3 regions of the Kitasatospora sp. NBC_01560 genome follow, and region 2 is predicted to be linked to each of the others. Evidence: riboswitches for the same ligand, from Rfam matches in the RefSeq annotation. Region 2 holds a riboswitch; each other region holds the start of a gene.
What was found. Region 2 has a riboswitch for cobalamin ahead of OH807_RS29505 (cobalamin biosynthesis protein). Riboswitches for the same ligand answer to the same signal wherever they lie in the genome.
Positions count from the first base shown of each region.

Region 1: it holds a riboswitch for cobalamin, as region 2 does, so the genes downstream of both, OH807_RS25630 (ribonucleoside-diphosphate reductase subunit alpha) here and OH807_RS29505 (cobalamin biosynthesis protein) in region 2, are expected to answer to the same signal.
Region 3: it holds a riboswitch for cobalamin, as region 2 does, so the genes downstream of both, metE (5-methyltetrahydropteroyltriglutamate--homocysteine S-methyltransferase) here and OH807_RS29505 (cobalamin biosynthesis protein) in region 2, are expected to answer to the same signal.

Region 1 is NZ_CP109364.1:5,859,147-5,863,776, reverse strand. It holds gene OH807_RS25635 (hypothetical protein) at 94-1,329, opposite strand; cobalamin riboswitch at 1,570-1,711, shown strand; gene OH807_RS25630 (ribonucleoside-diphosphate reductase subunit alpha) at 1,901-4,312, shown strand; gene OH807_RS25625 (ribonucleotide-diphosphate reductase subunit beta) at 4,333-4,630, shown strand, end outside.
Region 2 is NZ_CP109364.1:6,804,821-6,809,450, reverse strand. It holds gene OH807_RS29515 (alpha/beta hydrolase family protein) at 1-271, opposite strand, end outside; gene OH807_RS29510 (helix-turn-helix domain-containing protein) at 554-1,267, opposite strand; cobalamin riboswitch at 1,461-1,691, shown strand; gene OH807_RS29505 (cobalamin biosynthesis protein) at 1,788-2,756, shown strand; gene OH807_RS29500 (cobyric acid synthase) at 2,753-4,270, shown strand; gene OH807_RS29495 (putative cobaltochelatase) at 4,263-4,630, shown strand, end outside.
Region 3 is NZ_CP109364.1:9,117,544-9,122,173, reverse strand. It holds gene aceB (malate synthase A) at 1-5, shown strand, start outside; gene OH807_RS38905 (3-hydroxybutyryl-CoA dehydrogenase) at 32-898, shown strand; gene metE (5-methyltetrahydropteroyltriglutamate--homocysteine S-methyltransferase) at 1,006-3,318, opposite strand; cobalamin riboswitch at 3,506-3,675, opposite strand; gene OH807_RS38895 (CARDB domain-containing protein) at 4,095-4,630, shown strand, end outside.

The sequences.
Region 1 (4,630 bases), 950 kb from region 2:
CGGAACACCTGTACGACGGACTGGCGGTGAGCCTGCCACACTCCCCCGGCCGGGGCGAACGGGCCCGGCCGGGGCGGACGGGCCCGGCGGCCGTCAGCCCGTGGGGGCGGCGGCCGGGGCGCCGGCCTTGACGCGCTGGAGCAGCTGGTTCTTCACGTGCTCGCCGAAGCCCACGGCCGCCGCGGTGGCGGTGGCGTCCGCGGTGTTGCCGCCCTTGGCGGAGCCCTCGACGGTGAAGTACCCGTACCGGCCCAGGGTGCCCTTGGTGTTGGTGCAGCCCGGGGTGGTGCAGAAGGCCGGCGAGCCGGGGGCGGCGGCGCCCTTGAGGTGGCCGACGTAGTTCTTCAGCGCCGTCTCGGCCTGCTGCTTGTGGTCGAAGACCGCGACCCCGACCGTCACCGCGCTGTCGCCGGAGACGTACGTGGCCCGGAGCACCTGGCGGCAGCCCTGGTCACCGAGGGCCTTGCCGAGGCCGCCGACCGTGGAGTTGCCGTCCCAGCAGGGCGAGTCGAGCGAGACGACGGTCCGGTTCCAGGTGGCGCCGTTGACCGTGACGGTGAGCGCGGAGAAGAGCGCGGCGGCGTCCTGCGGCGCCGGGTCCGTGGCGGCCTCCCAGAGCGCCTTGGACGGGTCCTCCGGCGGGGTGGCGGTGGCGCTCGGGGTGCTCGTCGGGGACGCCTTGCCCGAGGGCGCCGTCGACTGGGCGGCCGTCGCGCTGGGCCCGGCAAGCGGGTCCTTCTTGCCGCCGTCGTCCTTCTTCAGGAACATCAGGCCGCCGGCGATCAGGCCGCCGACCACGACCACGGCGACCGCCGCGCCGATGATCCTCCGCCGGCCCTTGCGCTTGGCGTCGGCCTCGTTCCGGTCGGCCAGCGCCGCCCAGTCCGGCTCGCCGTGCGGCTGCGGGGCGGGCGGCTGGGCCTGCCACTGCTGCTGCGGCATCTGCGGTGGCATCTGCTGCTGCGGGAACGGCTGCCCGGGGTGCGGCTGGACCGGCTGCTGCTGCACCGGCTGCGGCGGCTGCGGGGCGGGCGGCTGGGCCTGCACGGGCGGCTGCGGCGGCTGCTGGCGGACCGGCTGGGGCACCGGCTGCTGGTGGACCGGCTGCGGCTGGACGGGCTGCGGCGCGGGCGGCTGCGGCACCACGGGCACCGGCGGAACCACCGGCTGCTGCGCGGGCACCGGCGGCCCGTAGGAGGCGGGCGGCGGGCCGAATCCGCCCGGCGCCGGCGGTGCCGGCTGTGCGCCGGGGTACGGCGCTGGTGGCACCGGCCCGGGCGGCTGCTGCCCCTGCGGTGCCTGTCCGGGTGCGCCCGTTCCGTCGCTCATGCGTCCCCCTCGCTCCGCTCCCTCATGAGCCGTGATCGTAGGGCATGCTCCTGACCGAACTCCCGCCCGGTGACCATTCCGTTTCCCAATCCGGACACCCCCGGGCGCCGGCCGCGCACCCGCCCGGGCCGGGCCCGGGCGCCGCCGGGGCCCCGGCCCGGCCCTGCAACGGGCCCGTTCCGGTACCACCGGTCACCGGGCCGACACGCGGCGCCGCACAAGATGTGGTGTCGCATCGAGCGGACACCACTAGATGTATGCTCAATCCTGCTGTCGACGCAGGGGAACCCGGTGCGAGTCCGGGACTGCCCCGCAGCGGTGTGCGGGCGGCTCCGACCAGAGCCCGCGAGTCCGAGTACCTGCCGACGGCGTGCCGTCCGGCCTCCCCGCAGGGGCCTCCAGCACTGCACCACTTCCGGGCCTCGCGGGCGGGCCGGGGATGTCACCGTCGCGCGACGCCTTCCGGCCGTCGCGCCGTGCTCCCCTGCCCCGAACGGCCCGGCGCCCCCCGATCCACAGCCGCCGATCGCCGCCAGGAGAGAGCGCCTTGACCACCGCTGCCTCAGTCACCCTGCCCGCCCAGGGTTCCCCCGCCGTCCCGACGGTCTCCGACCCGGGCGGCGCGCTGCTCCGGCTGCTGACCGACCGCAGTGTCGACCTGCCGCAGGTGGACCCCGGCCATGTCGCCGCCGCCGCGCTGCGCGGCCGCCACGCCGGCTCGGACTTCGCCGAGCTGCGCGGGCTGGCCGTGGACGCCGCAGCGTCGATGATCGCCGAGGACCCGCAGTACTCGAAGCTGGCCTCCCGCCTGCTCGCACTGGAGATCGTCGACGAGGCGGTCGGCCAGGGTTCGGTCTGCTTCTCCGCCTCGATCGCCGTCGGCCACGCCGAGGGCCTGATCGGCGACACCACCGCGGCCTTCGTCGCCAAGCACGCAGACACCCTGGACGCGCTGGTCGACCCGCAGGGCGACGACCGCTTCGAGTACTTCGGCCTGCGCACCGTGCAGTCCCGCTACCTGCTGCGCCACCCGATCACCCGCAAGGTGGTCGAGACCCCGCAGCACTTCCTGCTCCGCGTCGCCTGTGGCCTGGCGGTCGGCGACAACGAGCAGTCGGTGCGCGAGGTGGCCGAGCTGTACCGCCTGATGAGTCGGCTGGAGTACCTGACCTCCTCGCCGACCCTCTTCAACTCCGGCACCAAGCACCCGCAGATGTCGAGCTGCTACCTGCTCGACTCGCCGCTGGACAACCTGGACTCGATCTACTCCCGGTACGCCCAGATCGCCCGCCTCTCCAAGCACGCCGGCGGCATCGGCCTCTCCTACTCGCGGATCCGCTCCCGCGGCAGCCTGATCCGGGGCACCAACGGCAAGTCCAACGGCATCGTCCCGTTCCTGCGCACCCTCGACTCCTCGGTCGCCGCCGTCAACCAGGGCGGCCGCCGCAAGGGCGCGGCCTGCGTCTACCTGGAGACCTGGCACGCGGACATCGAGGAGTTCCTGGAGCTGCGCGACAGCACCGGTGAGGAGGCGCGCCGCACGCACAACCTCAACCTGGCGCACTGGATCCCGGACGAGTTCATGCGCCGGGTCAACGCCAACGCCGACTGGTCGCTCTTCTCCCCGGCCGACGTGCCCGAGCTGGTCGACCTCTGGGGCGCCGACTTCGACGAGGCGTACCGCAAGGCCGAGCTGGCCGGCAAGGCCGTCCGCACCATCCCCGCGCAGACCCTCTACGCCCGGATGATGCGCACCCTGGCGCAGACCGGCAACGGCTGGATGACCTTCAAGGACGCCTCCAACCGCGCCGCCAACCAGACCGCGCTGCCCGGTCGCACCGTGCACTCCTCCAACCTCTGCACCGAGATCCTGGAGGTCACGGACGACTCCGAGACCGCCGTCTGCAACCTCGGCTCGGTCAACCTCGGCGCGCACGTCGCCGCCGGTGCCACCGCCGCCGACCTGCTGAACGCGATGGACTGGGACCGGCTGGACGCCACCGTCCGCACCGCCGTGACCTTCCTGGACCGCGTGGTGGACATCAACTTCTACCCGACCCCCGAGGCCGGCGCGTCCAACTCGCGCTGGCGCCCGGTGGGCCTGGGCGTGATGGGCCTCCAGGACGTCTTCTTCCAGCTGCGGATCGACTTCGACTCCGCCGAGGCCAAGCGGCTCTCCACGCTGATCGCCGAGCGCATCATGCTCACCGCGTACGAGCGTTCCGCCGACCTGGCCGAGCAGCTGGGCCGCCACGAGGCGTACGGCGAGACCCGTGCCGCCCGCGGCGAGCTGCACATCGACCACTTCCCGAGCGCCGCGCCCGAGTGGGCCGGCCGCTGGGCCGAGCTGCGCGTGCGGATCGCCGAGACCGGTCTGCGCAACTCGCTGCTGCTGGCCATCGCGCCGACGGCCACGATCGCCTCGATCGCCGGCGTCTACGAGTGCATCGAGCCGCAGGTCTCCAACCTGTTCAAGCGCGAGACCCTCTCCGGCGAGTTCCTCCAGGTCAACCCGTACCTGGTGCGCGAGCTCAAGGACCTGGGCGTCTGGGACCAGCAGACCCGGGACGCGCTGCGCGACGCCAACGGCTCCGTCCAGGAGCTCAACTGGCTGCCCGCCGAGGTCCGTTCGCTCTACCGGACGGCCTGGGAGCTGCCCCAGCGCGCGCTGATCGACCTGGCCGCGGCCCGTATGCCGTACCTCGACCAGAGCCAGTCGCTGAACCTCTTCATGGCCGCGCCCACCATCGGCAAGCTCAGCTCGATGTACGCGTACGCCTGGAAGGTCGGCCTGAAGACCACGTACTACCTGCGCTCGCGCCCGGCGACCCGGATCGCGCAGGCCGCGTCCGGCACCGCGCGCGCCGCCGTCCCGGTGCCGGCCGGCCCGGTGAGCGTGGGCGCCCCGACCCTCACCCCGGAGGAGGAGGCCGCGCTGGCCTGCTCCCTGGAGAACCCCGAGTCCTGCGAGGCCTGCCAGTGAGCACCCCCGACCGCGAGAAGATGCTGCTCGACCCCGGGTTCGAGCTGACCCTGCGCCCGATGCGCTACCCGTCGTTCTACGACCGGTACCGGGACGCGATCAAGAACACCTGGACCGTCGAGGAGGTGGACCTGCACTCCGACGTCGCCGACCTCGCCAAGCTGAGCGAGGGCGAGCGGCACATGATCGGCCGGCTGGTCGCCTTCTTCGCCACCGGTGACTCGATCGTCTCCAACAACGTGGTGCTGAGCCTCTACAAGCACATCAACTCCCCGGAGGCGCGGCTCTACCTGTCGCGCCAGCTGTTCGAGGAGGCCG
Region 2 (4,630 bases):
CCTGCGCGTCGGCGTGCAGGATCTCCTCGACGACGGCGTGCCCGTTCTCCCCCCACTCGACGGCCCAGCGGCCCGGGCGGGCGCTCTCCGGGCTGCGGGTGAAGGTGACGCGCCCGGCACCGAGGCTCTGGACCACGACGGGGCCGCCGGTCCGCTTCCGCGCCGCCACGGGGCTGACCATCCGCTCGGACGCCCTCCTCCCGATGACCAGTACGGCGGCCCCGGCACCGACGGCGGCGGCCGCCACGGTGGCTGCGATTCCCCAACGCATGTCGCTCCCCGCTCTGTTCGTCCCGGCCGCCCGGTTCGACCCGGCCGCTGCGCCCGCGTCCCGGCACGCGTTCCGGAGCTCGTCCCGGACCGGGCAGTGTGCCCACCAGTCCACTCGCGGAGCCGGCGGACGGCCACCCGGCACGGCCGTCCGGGTGCATCCGGACGGGGCTCGCCGGGCCGGGGGCACCCGGAGACGCGCAGGGGACGGACGCAGGGGACGGACGGAAGGGACCGACGGAAGGGACGGACGGAGGGGAGCAGCGGGACGGGGCGCCCCGGGTCAGGCCGGGATGTCGGTCGCCTGCCGGGCCAGCAGCCCCCAGAACCGCTCGCCCAACGGCTGCTCCGGCTGCGCCGGCTCGCGCGCCGCCGGCGCCGGGGAGCCCCAGGTGCCGGCGCCCCAGTGGGAGGACACCTGGTACTCGTTCTGCAGCGCCGCCAGCACGGTGGCGAGGCCCTGCTCGGGCACCGGCACGATCCGGCCGATCGCCCGGACGTGCGCCTGCCAGCGGCCGTCCACGCACTGCCGCAGCAGCCGGTCCAGCTCGTCCCGGCGGCCCGTCACCGCGACCAGCTCGCGCAGCCGCAGGCCGAGCACCTGGGCGAGCGCGTACGACTCCTCCTGGCCGCCGTCCCAGCGGCCGGTGGCCTCGGCCTGCTGGTACTGCCGCAGCGGGATGCCGATCCGGCGGGCGGCGTTCTCCTGGTTCAGCTCGCGGGCGACCCGGAAGTCCCGCAGCCGGGCCGGCCGGGCGCCCATCAGCTGCGCGGGCGGGCACCAGAGGGCGCGGGCCAGCGCGATGAACTCCTCCTCGGTGGGGCGCAGCTCGCCGCTCTCCCAGCCGAGCACATGGGCGGGCAGCAGCCGGACCCCGTGCGCGGCCATGCCCTCGGCCACCTGCTCGGGGGTCAGGCCGAGACCGGCGCGGTGCGCGCGGGCGGCCGCGGGCGAGAAGGGCACCGGGGGCACGGCGGGGGGCTGTCTGCGTCGCATGGCACCCGACGGTAGGCCTTGGTGCTTCGGCTCCCCAGCCGCCGAACACACGAAGCCCGCCTGTAGGGGTCTACAAGGGGATGGACGATCCCACAGCCTGTCATGCCCCTGCACGGGGTGGTGATCAGAGGTAGCGACGGGGCGCCGGCCCCCGGCCACGTGTGACCAACCCCTCCGTGACCTTGGTTGACGCGTACTCCGGCCGCGTGATGGGATCCTTCAGCCAATACGGAGGCATGCAGAGGAAGCCGGTGCGAGTCCGGCGCGGTCCCGCCACTGTCACCGGGGAGCACGTCCGAACTCCTTCCCCCGCCCGCGGGGAGCGGGAGCGCAGGCCGGTACGGCGGACCGTCAGGTGCCGCCGGAGGCCCGGATGTGCGTCGGACCCGGAAGCCAGGAGACTCTCGCCCCCGGTACGTCGATCCAGGGCGCGGACCCTGAGTGAGGACACGCACGCCATGCAGGCCGCCCCACCCCCCGTCGTACTCCGCTGCCCGCAGCGGGAGCCGCTCGCGTTCACGTGCGCCCGCTGACCCGCGCCGCCGCCTTCGCGGCGGGCGCCGTGACCGGCTACCTCGCCGACGCCCGGTTCGGCGACCCGCGCCGTGGTCACCCGGTGGCGGTCTTCGGCAGCGCGGCCGGCCGGCTGGAGCGGCGGATCTGGCGCGACGACCGGGCCGCCGGCACCGCCTACACCGCACTCTGCGTCGGCACCGTCGCGGCCGGTGCGGTCGCCGCCGACCGCCTGCTCGGCCGCCGGCCGCTCGGGCGGGCCGCGCTGGCCGCCGCCGCCACCTGGACGGTGCTCGGCGGCACCTCGCTGACCCGGGAGGCCCGGACCATCGGCCGCTCGCTGGCCGCGGGCGACCTCGCCGCCGCCCGGGAGCGCCTGCCGCACCTGTGCGGCCGCGACCCGAGCGCCCTGGACGAGCAGCAGCTCGCCCGCGCGGTGGTCGAGTCGGTCGCCGAGAACACCGCCGACGCCGTGGTCAACGCCCTGGTCTGGGGCGGGCTCGCGGGCACCCCCGGGCTGCTGGCGTTCCGCGCGGTCAACACGCTGGACGCGATGGTCGGCCACCGCTCCCCCCGCTACGCCCGGTTCGGCTGGGCCTCGGCGCGGCTGGACGACGTGGCGGGCTGGCCGGGCGCGCGGCTGACCGCACTGCTCACCGTCGCCTCCGCGCCCGAGCCGCGCACCGCCTGGCAGGTCTGGCGGCGGGACGGCTCCGCGCACCCCAGCCCGAACGCGGGCCAGGCCGAGTCGGCCTTCGCGGGCGCGGTCGGCGTCCGCCTCGGCGGCACCCTGCAGTACGGGGAGCGGGTCGAGCACCGGCCCGTCCTGGGCGAGGGGCTGCGGCCGGTCGGGGTGGACGACATCGAGCGGGCCTGTGTGCTCTCCCGAAGGGTGGGCGCGCTGGCGCTGGGTACGACGGTCGCCGGGCACCTGCTGGTGCGGGCGGCGTTCAGGAAGAGGAGGGGACGCGGATGAGCAACGCACTGCTGGTCGCCGGGACGACCTCGGACGCGGGCAAGAGCGTGGTCACCGCCGGCATCTGCCGCTGGCTGGCCCGCCAGGGCGTCCGCGTCGCGCCGTTCAAGGCGCAGAACATGTCGCTGAACTCCTTCGTCACCGCGGACGGGGCCGAGATCGGCCGCGCCCAGGCGATGCAGGCGCAGGCGGCCCTGGTGGAGCCCGAGGCGGCGATGAACCCGGTGCTGCTCAAGCCCGGCGCGGACGGCCGCAGCCAGGTGGTGCTGCTCGGCCGGGCGGTGGCCGAGGTGGGCGCGCTGGACTACCGCGAGCGCAAGCCCGTGCTGCTGGAACGCGCCCTGGAGTGCCTGGCCGACCTGCGCGGCCGCTACGACGTGGTGATCTGCGAGGGGGCCGGCTCGCCCGCCGAGATCAACCTGCGGGACCGCGACATCGCCAACATGGGCCTGGCCACCGCCGCCGGGCTGCCGGTCGTGGTGGTCGGCGACATCGACCGCGGCGGGGTGTTCGCCGCGATGTACGGCACGCTGGCGCTGCTCTCCGCGGAGGACCAGCGGCACGTGGCCGGCTGGTTCGTCAACAAGTTCCGCGGCGACGCCCGGTTGCTCGCCCCCGGCCTGGAGATGCTGCACGAGCTGACCGGCCGTCCGGTGCTGGGCACGCTGCCGATGCTGCCGGACCTCTGGCTGGACGCCGAGGACTCGCTCGACCTGTCCACCGTGGTCGACCGGACCGCCGGGCGCGGGCCGCTCGGCGCGGACGTCCTGCGGGTGGCCGTGCTGCGCCTCCCCCGGCTCTCCAACTTCACCGACCTCGACGCGCTGGCCCAGGAGCCGGGCGTGCTGGTCCGCTGGGCCACCCGGCCGGAGGAGCTGGCCGACGCCGACCTGGTCGTCCTGCCCGGCACCCGGGCGACCGTCGCCGACCTGGCCTGGCTGCGCGAGCGCGGCCTGGAGCCGGCGCTGCGGGCGCGGGCGGCGGCCGGGCTGCCGGTGCTCGGCGTCTGCGGCGGCTACCAGATGCTGGCGCACGACATCGTCGACGAGGTCGAGTCGAAGGCCGGCGCGGTGCCGGGCCTGGGCCTGCTGCCGACGCACGTCCGGTTCGGCGCCGAGAAGGTGCTCGGCCGGCCGGTGGGCGAGGCGTTCGGGCAGCGGGTCGAGGGCTACGAGATCCACCACGGGATCGTCACGGTGGAGGGCGGCGAGCCGTTCCTCGACGGCTGCCGGGTGGGGTCGGTGTTCGGCACGACCTGGCACGGCGCACTGGAGAACGACGGCTTCCGGCGCGAACTGCTGCGCGAGGTGGCCGCGTTGTCGGGCCGGGCGTTCGTGCCCGCACCCGACGTCTCGTTCGCCGAGGCGCGCGAGGCCCGGCTGGACCGGCTGGGCGACCTGATCGAGGAGCACGCGGACACCGACGCGCTGTGGAAGCTGATCGAGGGCGGGGTGCCGGCCGCGGGTTCGCTGCCGTTCCTGCCGCCCGGGGCCCCCTTGGAGAATCATGAGTGACGTCCGCTACCCCTTCACCGCGATCGTCGGCATGGCCGACCTGCGGCTCGGGCTGCTGCTCAACGCCGTCTCCCCGGCCGTCGGCGGGGTGCTGGTGCGCGGGGAGAAGGGCACCGCCAAGTCGACCATGGTGCGCGCGCTGGCCGGCCTGCTGCCGTCCATCGACACCGTCGACGGCTGCCGGTTCGCCTGCGACCCGGCCGCCCCCGACGCGCAGTGCCCGGACGGCACGCACGAGGGCGCGGGCACCGCCGGACGCCCGGCCCGGCTGGTCGAGCTGCCCGTCGGCGTCACCGAGGACCGCATCGTCGGCTCGCTCGACCTGGAGCGGGCACTCGCCGAGGGCGTCAAGGCGTACGA
Region 3 (4,630 bases), 2.3 Mb from region 2:
CCTGAACCGGCCCCCGCCAAGGAGACAGTGCATGAACGACATCCGCCGTGTCGCCGTCGTCGGTGCCGGCCAGATGGGCGCCGGCATCGCCGAGGTCTTCGCCCGTGCCGGGCTCGACACCGTCGTCTGCGAGAACGGCTCGGCCGCCCTCCGCGCCGCCCGCAGCCGGATCGACCGCTCGCTGCACCACGCCGTCCAGCGGGGCCGTCTCGGCGAACAGCAGCGCACCGACGCCTGGGCGCACCTGCTGTTCGCCGACGACCTGGAGGCGCTGGCCGACCGGCAGTTGGTGGTCGAGGCCGTCGTCGAGGCCGAAGGCGTCAAGACCGAGGTCCTCCGAGCCCTCGACAAGATCCTCGTCTCCGAGGAGGCGGTGCTCGCGACCAACACCTCCGCCATCCCGATCACCCGGCTCGGCATCGCCACCGGCCGCGCCACGCACCTGCTGGGTCTGCACTTCTTCAACCCCGCACCGGTCATGCCCCTGGTCGAGCTGGTCCCCTCGCTGCACACCGACCCGGCCGTCCTCGACCGGGTGGAGACCTTCACCCGGGACGTCCTCGGCAAGCACGTCGTCCGCTCCCGCGACCGCGCCGGATTCGTCGTCAACGCCCTGCTGATCCCCTACCTGCTGTCCGCGATCCGGATGGCCGAGGCGGGCCATGCCGGCGTCGAGGACATCGACGCCGGCATGGTGCACGGCTGCGCCCACCCCATGGGGCCCCTCGCCCTCGCCGACCTGATCGGCCTGGACACCGTCCAGGCCATCGCCGAGTCCCTGTACGACGAGTACAAGGAGCCGCTCTACGCCCCGCCGCCCCTGCTCGCCCGGATGGTCGAGGCCGGTCTGCTCGGCCGCAAGAGTGGACGGGGCTTCCACGCGCACCGGAAGGCCTGACCGTTGATCCGGAGGCGGTGCGGTGGTGGCCTCCCGGTCCTCCCGGTCCTCCCGGTCCTCCCGGTCAGCTGCGGCCCCCGTCCGCCCCTCCGGTCCCGCACCGGCGCTCAGCCGGCGAGTTCCTCCCGCAGACGGCGGGCGGCACCGACCAGACTGTCCAACGACGCCCGGGTCTCGGCCCAACCGCGGGTCTTCAGACCGCAGTCGGGGTTGACCCAGAGCCGCTCGGCCGGGATCGCCGCGAGCCCGGCCCGGAGCAGTGCCACCGCCTCGTCGGTGCTCGGGACGCGCGGGGAGTGGATGTCCCACACGCCCGGGCCGACCTCGCGCGGGTAGCCGGCCCCGGCCAGCTCACCGGCGACCTCCATGTGGGAACGGGTGGCCTCCAGCGAGATCACATCCGCGTCGAGCTCGTCGATCGCGGTCATGATCGCGCCGAACTCGGCGTAGCACATGTGGGTGTGGATCTGGGTGTCGGCCCGCACCCCGGAGGTGGCCAGGCGGAACGACTCCGTGGCCCAGTCCAGGTAGGCGGGGCGGCTCGCGGCGCGCAGCGGCAGGGTCTCGCGCAGCGCGGGTTCGTCGACCTGGACGACGGCCGCGCCGGCGGCCTCCAGGTCGGTGACTTCGTCGCGCAGGGCGAGGGCGACCTGGCGGGCGGTGTCGGCGAGCGGCTGGTCGTCGCGGACGAAGGACCAGGCGAGCATGGTGACCGGCCCGGTGAGCATGCCCTTGACCGGGCGGTCCGTCAGGCCCTGCGCGTAGCGGAACCAGTCGACGGTCATCGGGTGCGGGCGGGAGATGTCCCCGGCGAGCACCGGCGGGCGGACGTATCGGGTGCCGTACGACTGCACCCAGCCGTTCCGGGTGGCCAGGTAGCCGGTGAGCTGCTCGGCGAAGTACTGGACCATGTCGTTGCGTTCGGGCTCGCCGTGGACGAGGACGTCCAGGCCGGCCTTCTCCTGGTACGCGATCACCTCGCGGACCTCCTCCTCCATCCGCTCCCGGTAGGCCTCCGCGCCGATCCGGCCGGCCGTCAGATCGGCCCGGGCGACGCGCAGTTCGGTGGTCTGCGGGAAGGACCCGATGGTGGTGGTGGGCAGCAGCGGCAGGCCGAGGCGGGCGCGCTGGGCCTCGCTCCGCCGGGGGTAGGCCTGCGGCCGCCGGGCGTCGGCCTCGGTCACCGCCGCCGTACGGGCGCGGACGGCGGGGTCACGGGTGATCGGCGAGTTGACGCGGGAGGCCAGGTCGGCCCGGTTGGCGGCGAGTTCGGCGGTGATCGCGCCGGTGCCCTCGCGCAGGCCCCGGGCCAGCAGCGCCGCCTCGGCGGCCTTCTGCTTGGCGAAGGCGAGCCAGCGGGCGATCTGCGGGTCGATGTCGCGCTCGGTGCTGGCGTCGATCGGCACGTGCAGCAGCGAGCAGGATGCCGCGACGTCGACCCGGTCGGCGAGGCCGAGCAGCGTGGCCAGGGTGGCGAGGGACTTCTCCAGGTCGTTGATCCAGATGTTGCGGCCGTCCACCACCCCGGCCACCAGGCGCTTTCCGGGCAGGCCGCCGACGGCTGCGAGATCGTCCAGGTTGGCGGCGGCCGGTCCGGTGAAGTCCAGTGCCAGGCCCTCGACCGGAGCCTTGGCGAGCACCGGCAGGGCGTCGCCGAGGCGGTCGAAGTACGTCGCGACCAGCAGTTGCGGCCGGTCGGCGAGGGCGCCGAGGTCGCGGTAGGCGCGGGCGGCGGCGTTCAGTTCGGCGGGGGTGCGGTCCTGGACGAGGGCGGGCTCGTCCAGTTGCACCCACTCGGCGCCGGCGGCCTTCAGGTCCGCCAACAGCCGGGCGTAGACGGGTAGCAGGCGGTCGAGCAGGGTGATCGGCTGGAAGTCGGCGGCCACGCCCGGGGCGGGCTTGGCGAGCAGCAGGTACGTGATCGGGCCGACCAGCACCGGGCGGGCGCGGTGGCCGAGCGCCAGCGCCTCGCGCAGCTCCGCGACGGCCTTGGCCGGGTTCGCGGCGAACGTGGTGTCGGGGCCGAGTTCGGGCACCAGGTAGTGGTAGTTGGTGTCGAACCACTTGGTCATCTCCAGCGGCGCCACCTCCTGCGTGCCGCGCGCCATGGCGAAGTAGCCGTCCAACGGGTCGGCGTCGACGGCCGCCCGGTGGCGGGCCGGGATCGCGCCGACGGCCACGCTGGTGTCCAGCACGTGGTCGTAGAGCGAGAAGTCGCCGGTCGGGACCTCCGTGACGCCGGAGTCGACGAGCTGGCGCCAGTTGCCCCGGCGCAGGTCGGCGGCCGTGGCCAGCAGCACGTCGGCGGTGACCGTGCCCTTCCAGTACCCCTCGACGGCCTTCTTGAGCTCCCGGCCCCTGCCCTGGCGGGGGTAGCCGAACACGGTCGCGGTCGCCGCGTCTGCGGACTTCGTGGTCAAGGGACTCTCCTTCGCGAGTCTGTTTCCTCAAGTGCCCGAGGACGGCACGAGGACGCGAAGGGACGACGAACCAGACGGCAGGCCGGCGCTGCAAACGCGCACGCCCGATCCACCCGGTGTGGTCGCCGACCCGCCCTCGAGGTCATCGGACAGCCGCACGCGGGTCCACCGCGGGCGGGCAGCAGGCAGGTCTTCGGACTCGCGGGCACGCCCACCCTGGTTCCAGGGCGGACACCTACTGGCCGTCGCTTCCCAGACCCTCCCGGGCCCAGTGCGTCTGACGGCGGTCGTTCCCGCTCACCGCTGCGGGGCAGTCCCGGACTGGCCAATTGAAAGGCGTCACCGGGTTCCCTCTTACGACACCCCGCCTGGCGGACGGGGCGTACCAGCTACACCCGGCAGCCTACGGCCAATCCCGCGGCATCCGACCGGAGAATCACTCAACCGACCACATTCTGAGACGCCGTCGGAGCCGGCCGACCGGCTGTCACCGTCCCGGGCCCCGGTGCTGACGCCGGCCGAAGCCGGCGCCGGCCGGGCCCGGCCGGGGCCCACCGGCCCGGCGTTCAGGAATCCGGGAGGAGGACCGGGAACGGCGCTGTCCGGTGGACGGCAGTGGTTCATCCGGTGGACGTCGAACGATTGTCCGCATGAATGATCCGCAAGAAGGTCACTCATTGTGCACAAATTGTCGCACCATATGCCTATCGGTCGTGCACCTGCGGCCAACCGGACGGTCTGCGGCGATTCACCCACCCGACCGATCTGGAGCTGAGATGACGCCGAGCAGACCGTCCTTGTCCCGCCGTGGTTCAACCGCGGCCATCGGGCTGGCCCTGGCCGGCACGACGGTGCTGTGGGGATCGGGCACGGCAACGGCCCTGCCGAGGCCGGCCGACGGAACGCAGCCCAAGGCCGTCCCGCACACCCGGGCGGCATGCCCGCCCGCACCCCTGTGGGCGAACACCGGCGGCGGCGACCACCGGCTGATCGAATACAGCCCCACCGGCACGCAGCTGTTCAGCGTGCCGGTGGTGCGGGACTACGGCGACATCGGGTTCAGCGCCGACGGTGGCACGCTCTACGGGATCGACTTCCCCGGCTCCGCCCCCGCGCTGCGCACGATCGACCCGGCCACGGGGGCGGAGACGGCGTCGGTGGCAGTCACCGGCCCGGCGGCATCGCCGTCCGTCAGTGTGTTCAACGCGCTGAGCCCGTTGCCGAGCGGCCTGCTGCTGACCGGCACCTTCAGCACCAACACCATCTTCACGATCGACCCGGCCACCGGCGCGAGCGCCGTCTTCGGCGCCTC